Linked DNA regions of Piscinibacter sp. HJYY11. Each later gene encodes a partner of the first gene's protein in a complex. Links are inferred from orthologs where the notes say so. Each region holds a gene or a part of one and is shown on either strand. Other genes may lie near its edges. The genes, in order: dsbD and JI745_RS21100.

What was found.
Region 2: the proteins of dsbD (region 1) and JI745_RS21100 are in contact, whole or in part, in a crystal structure (PDB 1JZD), measured with the Escherichia coli proteins. The link is inferred for Piscinibacter sp. HJYY11 from one-to-one orthologs.

What each region holds. Positions count from the first base shown.
Region 1 is NZ_JAERQZ010000001.1:982,934-989,754, forward strand. The notes cover bases 2,169-5,109. They hold dsbD (protein-disulfide reductase DsbD), read right to left. Parts: upstream 4,654-5,109; coding sequence 2,683-4,653; downstream 2,169-2,682. Other genes in these bases: JI745_RS04435 (heparan-alpha-glucosaminide N-acetyltransferase), read right to left, coding at 2,169-2,679; JI745_RS04445 (cupin domain-containing protein), read left to right, coding at 4,800-5,109. Also shown: JI745_RS04420 (response regulator), read right to left, coding at 1-168; JI745_RS04425 (glycerophosphodiester phosphodiesterase), read left to right, coding at 382-1,623; JI745_RS04430 (hypothetical protein), read left to right, coding at 1,675-1,962; more of JI745_RS04435, read right to left, coding at 1,966-2,168; more of JI745_RS04445, read left to right, coding at 5,110-5,222; JI745_RS04450 (glutathione S-transferase family protein), read right to left, coding at 5,319-6,062; JI745_RS04455 (polyhydroxyalkanoate depolymerase), read left to right, coding at 6,210-6,821. UniProt on the Escherichia coli protein: Required to facilitate the formation of correct disulfide bonds in some periplasmic proteins and for the assembly of the periplasmic c-type cytochromes.
Region 2 is NZ_JAERQZ010000001.1:4,494,866-4,501,605, reverse strand. Bases 3,881-6,740 are described here. They hold JI745_RS21100 (DsbC family protein), read right to left. Parts: upstream 5,771-6,740; coding sequence 4,991-5,770; downstream 3,881-4,990. Other genes in these bases: JI745_RS21095 (FAD-dependent oxidoreductase), read right to left, coding at 5,782-6,740; JI745_RS21105 (M61 family metallopeptidase), read right to left, coding at 3,881-4,980. Also shown: JI745_RS21125 (phosphatidate cytidylyltransferase), read left to right, coding at 1-814; crossover junction endodeoxyribonuclease RuvC, read left to right, coding at 811-1,359; JI745_RS21115 (enoyl-CoA hydratase), read right to left, coding at 1,356-2,144; JI745_RS21110 (DUF3108 domain-containing protein), read right to left, coding at 2,141-3,241; more of JI745_RS21105, read right to left, coding at 3,226-3,880. UniProt on the Escherichia coli protein: Acts as a disulfide isomerase, interacting with incorrectly folded proteins to correct non-native disulfide bonds.

The DNA.
Region 1 (6,821 bases):
TTCGAGGTCGCGGATCACCGCCTTGACCTCGTGGGTGTGCGCCACGTAGCGCGCGGCATCGACGGTCTGCCGGGCGAAGTCCCACGCGAAATAAGCCAGTGCCGTCAGGACCGCGGCGGCCACGAGCATGGCAAGCAAGATGGCACGCTGCGGCGAGATGTGCTTCATGGAGTCTCCTCCAGGCGGAACGTACCCCCGGTCACACCTCGCGACAACTGACACATCTGTCAGGCCCCGCTGCCGGCAGGCCCATCGCTCACAGGGGAATGTGGCGTGCCTACGATGCGCGACTTTGCTGTTCCGAGGCGCGTTTCATGGGCATGTCATCGGGCGGCCCTAAGGTGCGCCGGCTTCCCGACCTGCAAAAGAGGAGAACAGTCGATGCGATTCCTGAACAAGCTGCCGATGACCATGGCCCTGCTCGCGGCCTGCCTGGGCAGTGCCCAGACGGCGATGGCCGAGCCGCATGGCCGCCGCCATCACCATGACCAGACCACGCCGCTCGTCATCGGCCACCGCGGCGGTGCCAATGGCTACCTGCCCGAGCACACGCTGGAGGCCTATGCGCTGGGCATCGAGCTGGGCGCCGACTACGTGGAGCCCGACCTCGTGGCCACGAAGGACGGCCACCTGATCGCCCGCCACGAGCCCAACCTGATCGCCACCACCAACGTGGGCAGCCTGCCGCAATTCGCCAGCCGCAAGCGCAAGGCCGTGGTCGATGGCGTGGAGGAAGAAGGCTTCTTCGCCAGCGACTTCACGCTGGCCGAAATCAAGCAGCTGCGCGCCGTGCAGTCGTTCGGCGAACGCGACCAGAGCTTCAACGGCAAATACCTGATCCCCACGCTGCCCGAGGTGATCGAGCTCGTGAAGCGCAAGTCGCGCGAGCACGGCCGCCAGATCGGCATCTACCCCGAGACCAAGCATCCCACCTACCACCAGAAGCTCGGCCTGGCGCTCGAAGACCGCCTGCTGCAGGTGCTTGCCCAGGCCGGCTGGAACCACCGCAACGCGCCGGTGTTCATCCAGTCCTTCGAGCAGGCCAACCTCAAGTACCTGCGCTCGCGCACCAGCGTGCGCCTGGTGCAGCTGGTGGACGCGAACGACGTGAATGCCGACGGCTCGCTCGACTTCACCCCGCCCTATGACCGCCCCTACGACTGGACGGTGGCCGGCCGGGCCGGCCTCTTCCGCGACCTGCTCACGCCGCAAGGCCTTGCCGAGGTGCGCAGCTACGCCGACGGCATCGGCCCGTGGAAAACCTACCTCATCAGCAGCGCGTGCATCACCGTTCGCAACGGGGCCTGCGCCGATGCCAACGGAGATGGCGTGGTCGACGAGCGCGACCGCCGCCTGGTGCCGGCCACCGACATCGTGGCCAACGCCCACAAGCTCGGCCTGGTGGTGCACCCCTACACCTTCCGCAACGAGCAAAGGCGCCTGGCGAGCAACTACCAGGGCAACCCGGTCAACGAGTACCTGGCGTTCTACGAGCTGGGCGTCGACGGTCTCTTCAGCGACTTCGCCGACACCGCCTACGCGGCCCGCGCGATGTACCTGCTGAAGACCGACCCCGACTACGCGCGCTGTCTGGTGAACGAGCGCCGCTGCCAGCGCGACTGAGGCGCGGCGGGTGGGCGGGCGGCGCGGCATGCCGCTTGCCGATCCATCGGCATGAACCAGCCTGCCCCCTCCTCCGCCCCGAAGCCGGTGGACCTGGCCCGCGAGTCCGTCGCGGGCGAGGAAGACCCCGGCGCCTCCATCGACCAGTCGGTCCCGCCGCCGCGGGAAGGCGCCCCGGTCACCTCGGCGCCGGTTCCCGGTGACGAAGCACCGCCCGGCACGCCGGGCTCGGGCGAAGGCCTGTGCCCGCGCTGCGGCGGCTCGGGCCGCGTGGACTCGGCGCCCTGCCAGAACTGCAACGGCACGGGCAAGGTCAACCGCGCAATCGGCGGTGCCTGAGGCTCAGACCAGCGCGCGCACCGCCATCAGGAGGCCGATCAGCACCGGCTGGTGGACCATGTAGAAGCTGAGCGACCAGCGGCCCAGCACCGCCAGCGGCGAGAGCCGCTGTGGCAGCGGCCCGGCGAGCCACTGGCGCCGATGCGCCAGCACCCATTGGCCGGCGGCCAGACCCCACCACATGACGCCGATCCACGGCAGCACCGGCGCGTAGTCCTCCGTCACCGGCTTGCGGGTGACGAGGCCCACCCAGTTGGTGAGGCGCGTGTCGAAGAACGGGTCCTGCACCAGGTGAGGCAGCGCGATCGCCACCAGCCCCATCGGCCACAGCCAGCGCTTCGCGCCGGCGGTGAGCCGGCCGATGATGAGCATCACCGCGAAGGCATGCAGCACGCCGAAGCTGATGTAGCTCTTCGGGAACATCAAATAGGAGCCGGCCGTGACCAGCAGCGCACAGCCCGCCACTTGCGCCCAGCGGCGCCAGAAGCGCGGCCAGCTCTGGCTCTGTTCCCACGCGATGGCCTGCCCCAGGCCGGAGACGAAGACGAAGAGCGTCACGATCATCGTGCGCTGGACCGTCCAGAACGGGTCGCGGTAGAAGTTCTCCTGGATGAACCTGAAGTGGTTCAGGTCGAAGCAGAAGTGGAAGACCGCCATCCACAGGATGGCGACGGCGCGCAGCGCATCGAGCCGGTCGAAGCGTTGGGAGCCGGCCACGTCTTATTTGAGGCCGACCTGCGGGCCGCTCAGCGGCTTGGCCGTGGCCAGCACCCGGTCGAGGTGGCTGCCGAACTGGCGGGCGTCCTGGTAGCCGATCACGCGTGAGGCGGGCAGCTCGTTGCCGGCGGGTGCGAAGAAGATCAGCGCCGGCGGCCCGAAGAGCGTGTAGCGCTTGAGCAGCGCCCGGTCGTCGTCGTTGTTGGCGGTGACGTCGGCGCGCAGGAGCGTCATGCCGGCCATCTTCTTGGCCACGGCGGGATCGGTGAAGGTGAACTTCTCGAGCTCCTTGCAGGCCACGCACCAGTCGGCATAGAAATCGAGCATCACCGGCTTGGTCGAGGCGCGCACCGCGGCGTCGAGTTCGGCCACGCTGCGCACGGTCTGGAACGCCAGCTCGGCATGCGCCGGAGCGCCCTTGCCCAGGTGGGCCAGCGGGCGGGCGAGCTCGCGCCCGCCCGTGGCCGCGCCGACCACCTGCGCGACTGCAAACACGCCGAGCAGCACGCCTGCGCCCTTGGAGAAGCGGCGCAAGACCGACGCCGGCTTCGGCAAGGCGCTGAAGGCCCCCAGGCAGGCCGCGGCGACGACCAGCACACCCGCGGTGAGCAGCATCCCGGCCCAGCTGGGCAGCACCGGGGCGACCATCCACACGGCCACGGCCAGCAGCATCACGCCGAAGACGAGCTTCACGTACTTCATCCATTCGCCGGCCTTGGGCAGCAGCGCCCCGGCCGACAGGCCCAGCAGCAGCAGCGGCACGCTCATGCCACCCGCCATGGAGAAGAGCGCCGTGCCGCCGAGCACGACGTCGCGCGTCTGGCTGATGTAGACCAGCGCACCGGCCAGCGGTGCGGCGACGCAGGGGCCGACGATGAGCGCCGACAGGCCGCCCATCACGAAGACGCTCGCGAACTGGCCGCCGGTGAAGCGTTGCGAGAACTGGTTGAGCCGGTTCTGCACCGACACCGGCATCTGCAGCTCGTAGAAGCCGAACATCGAGAGCGACAGCACCGCCAGCAGCAGGGCGAAGCCGCCCAGCACCCACACGTTCTGCAGCGCCTGGCCCAGGCCTTCGCCAGCCAGCGCCGAGACCACGCCGAAGAGCGTGTACACGAGTGCCATGCCCAGCGAATAGGCAAGCGCCAGCGAGAAGCCGCGCGCCTTGGAGACCGGCTGCCCCTGCCCCACGATGATGGACGAGAGGATGGGCAGCATCGGCAATACGCAGGGCGTGAATGACAGGCCGAGGCCCAGCAGGAAAAACAGCCCGACGACAAGGAGCGTGCTGCCCGACTGCAGCGCGCGACCGACCGGCTCGGTGGGCTCACCGGTGGTGGCGGCCGGTGCAGCCACCTCCGGCAGGTTCGCGGCGCTGCTCTGGGCCGGTGTGGTGGTGGGCGATGCGGTCGAGGGGCCCCCGGTCAACGCGGCCGCCACTGCACCCGTGGCGGCGCCACCCGGCACATAGGCCGCTGCCTGGGCTTCGTTGAGGTAGGTGAAGCGCGGCGCGCCCCCCGCGCCCTGCCCCGGCTCGACCTTGAAGCCGCGCTTCTGCGGCGAGTAGCACAGGCCCTTGTCGGCGCAGCCCTGGTTGGTGATCGTCAGCTTGAAAGGCGTGGCGGGCATGTGCGCGAGCGCGACCGTCATCGTCACGCTGTCGCGGTAGGTCTCGACGTCCTTCTGGAAGGTCTCGTCGTACTTGATCTTGCCGGCGGGAATGCGCAATTCGGTCACCTGGATGCCGGCCGGCTCGGCGGTCGCGCCCAGGCGCTCGCGGTAGAGGTAGTAGCCGGGGGCGATGTCGAAGCGCACCTCGATGTGGTTCGCGTCCAGCGCCCGGGCCGAGGGGCGGAAGGCCACCTCGGGGTCGAGGAACTCGTCGGCCGCCAGTGCGCCCGCGGCCAGCAGCAAGCTGGCCAGCGCGCCGGTGGCCAGGCGCAGTGCGCCCTTGAAATGTGCCCAGGTACTCATGCTTCGCATTCTCCGACAGGCCGGCCGGCAAAGCGTTCCCAGGCGAAACAGGCTGCCACGGCCTTTTTCGCGGCTTTTTGCGCCAGTTCAGGGCGGAACGCTTCATGCATGGCGATGGCGCGTCGCAGCAAACCAGGAGCGCGGACATGTTGGACACCACCCAGACCAAGTTCTCGCACGTCAAACCGGGCGAAACGGAGTGGAAGGGCGAAGGCCTGCGGGACTTCTTCCTCTACCGCGACCTCGGTGTCGCCGAGGCCACGCGTGGCAAGGTCATCGCCCACCTCGTGAAGGCCAACATGGCACCCGAAAAGGGCACTGGCTGGCACCGCCATGAAGCGGAGTTCCAGATCGTGATCATGATCAAGGGCTGGGCGCGCTTCATGTACGGCGACAAGGAAACGCTGGTCTCCGCCGGCGACTGCGTGCACCAGCGGCCGGGCATCGTGCACTACCTCTTCGACTACTCGCCCGACATGGAGTACCTGGAGATCGTGAGCCCGGCGGACTTCAAGACGGTGGACGTCGAAGGCCCGTGCGAGGTGCCGCCCTTCACGCCGTGGGCTTGAGGCCCGGCAAGCTCAAGCTCGCCTTGTGCGTGCTGTGCACGCTGGGCCTGCTGTCGATCAAGGTCCGGCCATCGCAGCCGCCGGCCTCGCCGACGTTCAGAAGTCCATGTCCAGTTCTTCGATGTCGTCTGGCTCCGCGCGAGCCGCTGCCACCCATTCCTGCATTTCCGGCATGGCCATGATGGTCTGGCAGTAGAGGATGCAGCTCTTGGGCAGCTTCACGTCGTAGGTGAGGAACCGGGTGCACACCGGCGCGAACATCGCATCGGCCATCGTGCGCTGCTTGCCGAAGAGATAGGGCCCGCCATAGGTGGCGAGGCACTCGGTCCAGATCTCGATGATGCGGTCAATGTCGGGCTGGGCGCCGGCCCAGATCTTGTAGCCCGGGTGGTGTGCCTTCAGGTTCATGGGCAGCGACGAGCGCAGGTTCGAGAAGCCCGAATTCATCTCCCCACTGACCGAGCGGCAGTGCGCACGGGCGATGCGGTCGTCGGGCATCAGCCCGGCGTCGGGCTTGATCTCGTTGAGGTACTGCGCGATGGCGAGCGTGTTCCACACCTTGGCGCCGTCGTGCTCGAGGCACGGCACGCGGATCGACGGGGCCAGCAACAGCAGCTCCTTGCGTGCATCGGCATCGTCGGGCGGGACCATCACCTCTTCGAACTCCAGCCCCGCGAACTTGGCGAGCAGCCAGCCGCGCAGCGACCACGACGAATAGTTCTTGCTCGACAGGCTGAGCGTCGCGACGGGCTTCTTCGCCGGCTTGGGCGCAGCGGCGGGCTTGCTCGCCGGCTTGGCGGCGGTCTTCTTCGGGGCGGCCTTGGTGGCGACTGAGGGCATGAAGCGTGTCTCCCGTTGGCGTGATGGTGGCCCGTTCTGCAAGGCATGTGCCACGGCCGCACACCAAGGCGGTGCCCTTTGGTGCAGCGCTGCTGGCGCACAAGTTGCAGAAGCAGCTCACATCGAACAGCGCGACAGGAGACGCCCATGTACGAGGCCTACCAAGCCCATGCCGACTTGATGTGGCCGCTGCGCACCTTTGCCAAGAGCACCCTGCCCTTGCTGCGCGACAAGACCCTGGGCTGGGACGAGGTGGAGACCAACCGCAAGTTCGCCGCGATGCTCGAGGTCATCAAGCTCGGAGAGATCACGCACCAGCGGCCACCCTTCGACATCGACAGCGTGCAGTTCAAGGGCGCCACGGTCGACGTGACCGAGGAAGCGACCCACGTCACCCCCTTCGGCACGCTGCTGCACTTCAAGAAAGATCTGCCTGCCGGAACGCCCGCGCAGCCACGGGTGCTGATCGTGGCGCCCATGTCGGGCCACTTCGCCACCCTGCTGCGCGACACGGTCGAGACCATGCTGCCCGACCACGACGTCTACATCACCGACTGGCACAACGCGCGCGACGTGCCGCTGATGAACGGCCGCTTCGGCCTCGACGAGTACACCGAGCACCTGATGGACTTCCTGCGCGTGCTTGGGCCCGGCGCGCACCTGATGGCGATCTGCCAGCCGTGTGTGTCGGCCCTGAGCGCGGTGGCGCTGATGTCGGAAGACGGCGACGTGGCCACGCCTGCGAGCCTCACGCTGATG
Region 2 (6,740 bases), 3.5 Mb from region 1 along the record:
CGACATGCGCGCGCTGTGGGTCGGCACGCTGCTGTTCTGGATCTCGTGGGCCACCGGCGCCGTCGTCTCGACGCTGCTCTTCGCCATCATCTCGTTCCTGGCGCTGCGCGAGTTCATCACGCTTACGCACACGCGCCGCGGCGACCACCGCGCGTTGCTGATGGCCTTCTTCTTCGTGCTGCCGGTGCAGTACTGGCTGGCCGGCGGGCGATTCTTCGACCTCTTCAGCGTGTTCATCCCGGTGTACGCGTTCGCCGCGCTGCCGATCCTGGCCGTGTTCGGCAACGACGCCACGCGCTTCCTCGAGCGCACCGCCAAGATCCAGTGGGGCACGATGGTGTGCGTGTACGGCATGAGCCATGCACCCGCGCTGCTGCTCCTCGAGTTCCCCAACTACGAGGACCGGGGCGCCTTCCTGGTGCTCTACCTCGTGGTGGTGGTCGTCACCGCGCAGATCGCGCAGCACACGGTCAAGCGCCGCATCCGCACGCTGCCGGCCGCGCGCCACATCAGCCGCACCTTCTCGTGGCGGGCCTGGGCGCTCGGCGCGCTGGCCGCGGGCCTGGTCGGCGGGCTGCTGTACTGGATCACGCCGTTCAAGGCACCGCAGGCGATCTTCATCGGCTTCGTCGCGGGCGGCTGCGGCACGCTGGGCGAGCTGGTGATGCAGGCGCTCAAGCGCGATGCCGGCGTGCGCCACTGGGGTGGCCGTGCCACGGTGACGGGCGCGGTCGGCCTGCTCGACCGGGTCGCGCCGCTTTGTTTCGCCGCACCTGTTTTCTTCCACTCGCTTCGCTGGTACTTTGGCGCATGAGGATTCTGGGCATCGACCCCGCCCTGCGCACCACCGGCTTCGGCGTGATCGATGTCGAGGGCAGCACGCTGCACTACGTGGCCAGCGGCACCATCAAGACCGACGCCGTCGCCGTGGGCGACCTGCCCGGCCGCCTGAAGGTCATCTACGACGGCGTGCGCGAGGTGGCCTCGCGCTATGAGCCGACCTGCGCGTCGATCGAGATCGTGTTCGTCAACGTCAACCCGCAGAGCACGCTGTTGCTCGGGCAGGCGCGTGGCGCGGCGATCACCGGCCTCGTGTCGTGCAACATCGAGGTGTCGGAGTACACCGCACTGCAGATGAAGAAGGCCATCGTCGGCGCGGGCCATGCGCGCAAGGAGCAGATCCAGGAAATGGTGAAGCGCCTGCTCAAGCTGCCCGGCCTGCCGGGCAAGGACGCGGCCGATGCACTGGGCCTCGCGGTGTGCCACGCGCATGCGGCGCGTTCGTTCTCGGCCATTGAAAAGGCCACCGCCCGCACGCGCAGCACGCGAGGGCAGTTCAAGGGCGGGCGAAGCTTCTAGCGTTGCTTGAACTCAGGCTTGCGCTTGTGCAAGAAAGCGTCCATGCCTTCCTTCTGGTCCTCAGTGGCAAAAAGCGAGTGGAAGACCCGGCGCTCGAAGGTGACGCCGTCCGACAGCGGCGACTCGTAGGCGCGGTTCACGCACTCCTTGGCCATCATCACGCTCGGGCCGCTGAATTCGCAGATGGTCTGCGCGGCGGCGAGCGCCACGTCGAGGAGCTCGGCCGCCGGCACCACGCGGGAGACGAGCCCGGCGCGCTCGGCTTCGGCCGCGTCCATCATGCGGCCGGTGAGCACCAGGTCCATCGCCTTGGCCTTGCCCACCGCACGCGGCAGGCGCTGCGTGCCGCCGGCGCCGGGGATGATGCCGAGCTTGATCTCGGGCTGGCCGAACTTCGCGGTGTCGGCCGCGATGACGATGTCGCACATCATCGCGAGCTCGCAGCCGCCACCGAGCGCAAAGCCGGCCACCGCGGCGATCACGGGCTTGCGGATGCTGCGGATGGTCTCCCAGTTGCGGGTGATGTAGTCGGACTTGTAGACGTCCATGTAGCCCCACGTCGCCATCGCACTGATGTCGGCGCCGGCGGCGAAGGCCTTTTCGCTGCCGGTGACGACGATGCAGCCCACGCTGTCGTCGGCCTCGTAGGCCTTGAGGGCAGTGCCCAGCTCGTTCATCAGCGCGTCGTTGAGGGCGTTGAGCTGCTTGGGGCGGTGCAGCGTGATGAGGCCCGTTTTCAGGGCACCGCTGCCGTGCAGCTCGGTGAGGATGTTCTCGAAGGTCATGGTGGTGTTCGCGTGGAGGGGTCGGGGGCGGCCAGTTCGGGGCGCCGGTCGAGCATCAGATCGACGTAGTTCTCGGCGTCCTGGCGGATCACAAAGCGTATCGGCAAATGGCGCAGCTGCGGCGCAATCCAGAGCTCGGTGACCAGGTCTCCGCCGACCCGCGGCTCGCGGCGCGGCTTCAAGTGGTAGGACGGCACCTCGCCGAAGGGCGTGTGGAGCAACTCTTCCTTCACCACGTCGTAGACCCACGCCGACACGTTGCGCGGCATCGCCAGCACCACCTCGACCACCGCGCCCACGCGCAGGCGCTGCGGCTCGCGGTCGAAGAGGTAGGCGAGCTGCACGAACTGGCTGGCGGTGTCCTGCACGCCGGGGAGCTGCACCATCGAGTTGCCGTTGGACATCCACACCCGGCTGCCGTCGAAGCGCACGATGGCGCGATAGGGCCCGTCGAAGGCGAGGCGCGTCTCCTGCTCATAGCGATGCGGAAGCAGGCCGTCGGGCGTGATCTCGCCTTCGCTGCTCATGCGGCGCGAGGCGATGGGCGCGAAGCTCGGGCCGACCTGCACGTCCAGGTGCACCTGGTAGCGCGGGCCGGCGCGGATCCACTCCACCTGCGCCTGGCCGTGCACCTCGCCGCGCACGTGGCCGGTGAGCAGGTAGCGCAGGCGGGTGGAGACCGGCCACTCGAAGGCGGCTGGTGCGCTGGACGCCAGCTCAGGGGCGGACGCCGCGGCCACCACGGCCGGCTCGGGAGCGGTCACCTCGACAACCGAAGATGGCGAGGAAGCGGGTTCGGCAGCCGGAAGCGGTGCCGACGCCGCAGGCTCGGGCGCCGCAGGCGCCGGTGCCGGGGTGCGCCGCTGCGCCGGCGCCGCCTGCGCCACGGCGCGTGGTGCCGGCGCCGTGAAGGGCATCTCGCGCACGTAGGCGACTTCGATGCGCTGCACCTCGGGCGGCGACGACAGGTCGAATGCCGCGGCCTGCTCGGCCATCCACCCGGCCACACCGACGTGGGCCCAGCTCACCAGCAGCAGCAACCCCAGCGCCGCCCATGCACGCGGCGCCGCGAGCCGCTGTGTCAGGCGGTGAGCCATGCGCGCCGCAGCGCCATGGCCGCCGGCGGGGTCTTGTCGGCGCCGGCCAGGGTGAGCGACACCGCGCCGGCCTCGGGCGCAGGCGGCAGCGAGAGGGTGAGCGTGCGCAGCCGCTGGTCGCGCGAGACCAGCAGCTGCACGCTGCGCGCATCGGCCATGAGGCGCGGCAGCTCGTCGAGGCGTCGCAGGCGCCAGCTGTCCGCACCCAGCACCTCGTCGCCAGCGGCCAGGCCGGCCGCTTCGCCGGCGCCCCCGCGCAGCACATGCGTGACCTTGATGCCGGTGAGCGCACTCTCCGACACACGCAGGCCCAGGCGCTGCGCGACGGTGGGCGCCTGCTGGCTCCAGTCGACACCGGCGCGGGCCAGCTGCAGGCGCCACGCCGGGTCGTCGGTGCCATGCACCCAGGCCTTCAATTCCTTCTCGTACGAACGGCCGCCGACCTGCGCCAAGGCTGCCGCGATGTCGGCCTCGCTCACCGGCCCGCCCTCGCTGCGCTCCCACAGCAGGCGCATCACGTCGTCGAGCGAGCCGCGGCCTTCGTGGCGCAGCGTGAGGTCGAGCGCGAGCGCGACCAGCGAGCCCTTGGTGTAGTAGCTGATGGTGCTGTTGGGCGTGTTCTCGTCGGTGCGGTAGTACTTCACCCAGGCATCGAAGCTCGCCTGCGCCACGCTCTGCACCTGCCGGCCCGGCATGCCGAGCACGCCCGAGAGTGTCTTGGCCACGAGCTTCAGGTAGCGCGGCTCGTCGATGAGGCCGGCGCGCAGCAGCAGCAGGTCGTCGTAGTAGGAGGTGAAGCCTTCGAAGAACCACAGCAGCTCGGTGTAGTTCTCCTGCGTGTAGTCGTAGCGGGTGAACTCGCTCGGCCGCAGGCGCTTCACGTTCCAGGTGTGGAAGTACTCGTGGCTGATGAGCCCGAGCAGCGTGACGTAGCCATCGCTCAGGTCCTTCGACTCGCGGCGGCTGCGCTGCGGCAGGTCGCGCCGCGAGGCGATCAATGCGGTGCTGGCACGGTGCTCGAGGCCGCCGTAGCCATCGTCGACCGCGTTGAGCATGAAGACATAGCGCTTGAAGAAGGTCTTCTTCTTGCCGTGCCAGAAGGCGATGGCGGTCTCGCAGATGCGGCGCGCATCGGCCAGCAGTCGCTCGCCGTCGAAGTCGGGCAAGGCACCGGCGACGATGAACTCGTGCGGCACCCCGGCCGCCTTGAACTCGCCGCGCCAGAAGTCGCCCAGCTCGACCGGGTGGTCGACGAGCTCGTCGTAGTCGGCCGCTTCGTACGTGCCCTGGCCGCGCCCATCGATCTTGACGCTCGGCAGCGCAGTGCCCGCCTTCCAGCCCTTGGGCAGGGCCTTGATCTCCATGCGCTGCGGCTCGGCCTCGCGGCCGTGCACGCGCACGAAGACGCTGGTGCCGTTGAAGAACGCTCGCTGCGCATCGAGGTAGGCGGCGCGCACCGACGGGTCGAACGCGTAGACCTGGTAGCTGAGCGTCAGTGCTGCACGGCCGGTGCAGCGGGCCACCCACGTCGCCTTGTCGAGCTGCTGCAGCGGCAGCGCACGATCGCCCTGCCGGGCTGACAGGCCCGACAGGTGGCGCGCGAACTCGCGCACCAGGTAGCTGCCGGGAATCCACGCCGGCAGGCTGAAGTGCTGCTCGGCAGCCGGCTGCGGGATGGTGACGGTGACGGCGAAAAGGTGGGCGTGCGCGTCGGCGATCTCGATGCGGTAGGTGACCATCGATCGGCGATCAGTTGCTCGTCGCAGGCGGGGTGGTGGTGAGGCCGGGCTTGGTGGCCGCAGCGCTCGCGACGAGCTGCTTCTCGAGCCGCTCGGCGTCGATGGCGCCGGGGATGCGCGTGCCGTCGGTGAAGATGATCGCCGGCGTGCCGTTGATGCGGTACTTGCGCGAGAGCTCGAGGTTGCGCTCGATCGGCGTGGAGCAGGTCCCCATGTAGCGCGGCGGCGTCTTGTTTTCGAGCATCCACGACAGCCAGGTCTTGGCCTGGTCTTTCGCGCACCAGATGTTTTCCGACTTCTGCGGCGAGTCGCCGCCGAGCACCGGCAGCAGGAAGGTGTAGACGGTGACGTTCTTGATCTTCTGCAGGTCCTGCTCGAACTTCTTGCAGTAGCCACAGTTCGGGTCGGCGAAGACGGCGATCTTGCGGGCGCCGGTGCCGTTCTTCCAGACGATGGCGTCCTTCAGCGGCAGCTGGTTGAACTCGATCGCGGTGAGCTTGTTGATGCGCGCCTCGGTGAGGCTGGTGCGGGTCTTGGTGTCGATCAGGTGGCCCTGGAGCACGTGGTTGCCGCTCTCGTCGGAATACAGGATCTCGGTGCCGATGCGCACTTCGTAGAGGCCGGGGATCGGCGTCTTGGTCACCTCGTCGATGGGCGGCAGGTTGGGCAGGCGCTCGGGGAGTGTCTTGCGGATGGTGGCTTCGTCGGCGAAGGCGGCGTGCGACAACAGGGTGCCGAGGGCCACCGCGGCGGCGGTGCGGCTGGCGCGGGAAATGAGGGAGGACAACATGGGAGTCTCTTTCAGGAACCCAGCGCACGCGAGGCGAGCCAGCGCTTGAGCGGTGGAAGGTGGTTGACGAGAGTCATGCCTCGGTTGCGGAGTTCCCGCAGCGCCGGCTGCTCATGTGAAAACAAGCGCAACAAGCCATCGGTGAGCTGGCCCATCGCGATCGTGGGCGCCTGGCGCTGCCGCTCGTAGCGGCGCAGCAGGCGCGCATCGCCCAGCTCGCGCCAGGCTTCGCGTTGTGAGATGACGGTGGCGAGCGTGGCCACGTCGGCCAGGCCCAGGTTGAGGCCCTGCCCGGCGAGCGGGTGCACCACGTGGGCAGCGTCGCCGAGCAGCACCCAGCCGGGGCCGCACCAGCTGCGCGCGCGTGCCAGCATCAGCGGCCAGGCTACGCGTTCGCTGGCAAGGTGCAGCGTGCCGCAGGCGCCGCCGGTGGCCTCGTTCAAGGCCTGCTCGAAGGCGGCGGCGTCGAGTGCCATCAACTCCTGCGCACGCGCTTCCGGCATCGACCAGACCAGCGCATGTGACTGACCGGGCTGCGGGGCATCGAAGGGCAGCAGGGCCAGCACATCGGGCTGGCGGAACCACTGCCGCGCGGTGTTCGCGTGCGGCGCGTCCCCGCTCAGGCGCGCGGCGATGGCGGTGTGGCCATAGTCGTGGCGGTCCCATGTCACGCCGAGCGCTTCACGCGTGGCCGAGGCCTTGCCTTCGCAAAGGGCGGTGAGCGAGGCCTCGACCTTCTCGGTCACCTGCGTCACATGGGGCGCATAGCGCACGGCCGCGGCCATCGATTGTTCGAGCACGGGTGCATCGACGATCCACGCGAGCTCGCCGAAGCGCTGCTGCCAGGCCGAGAACTCGAGCAGGCCCGAGGCCGCATCGCCCTCGATGTGCATGTCGTAGACCGGCGTGGCCGCATGCGGGGGCAGCGCGTCCCACACCTTGAGCGACTTCAGCAGCTCGACCGACGCGG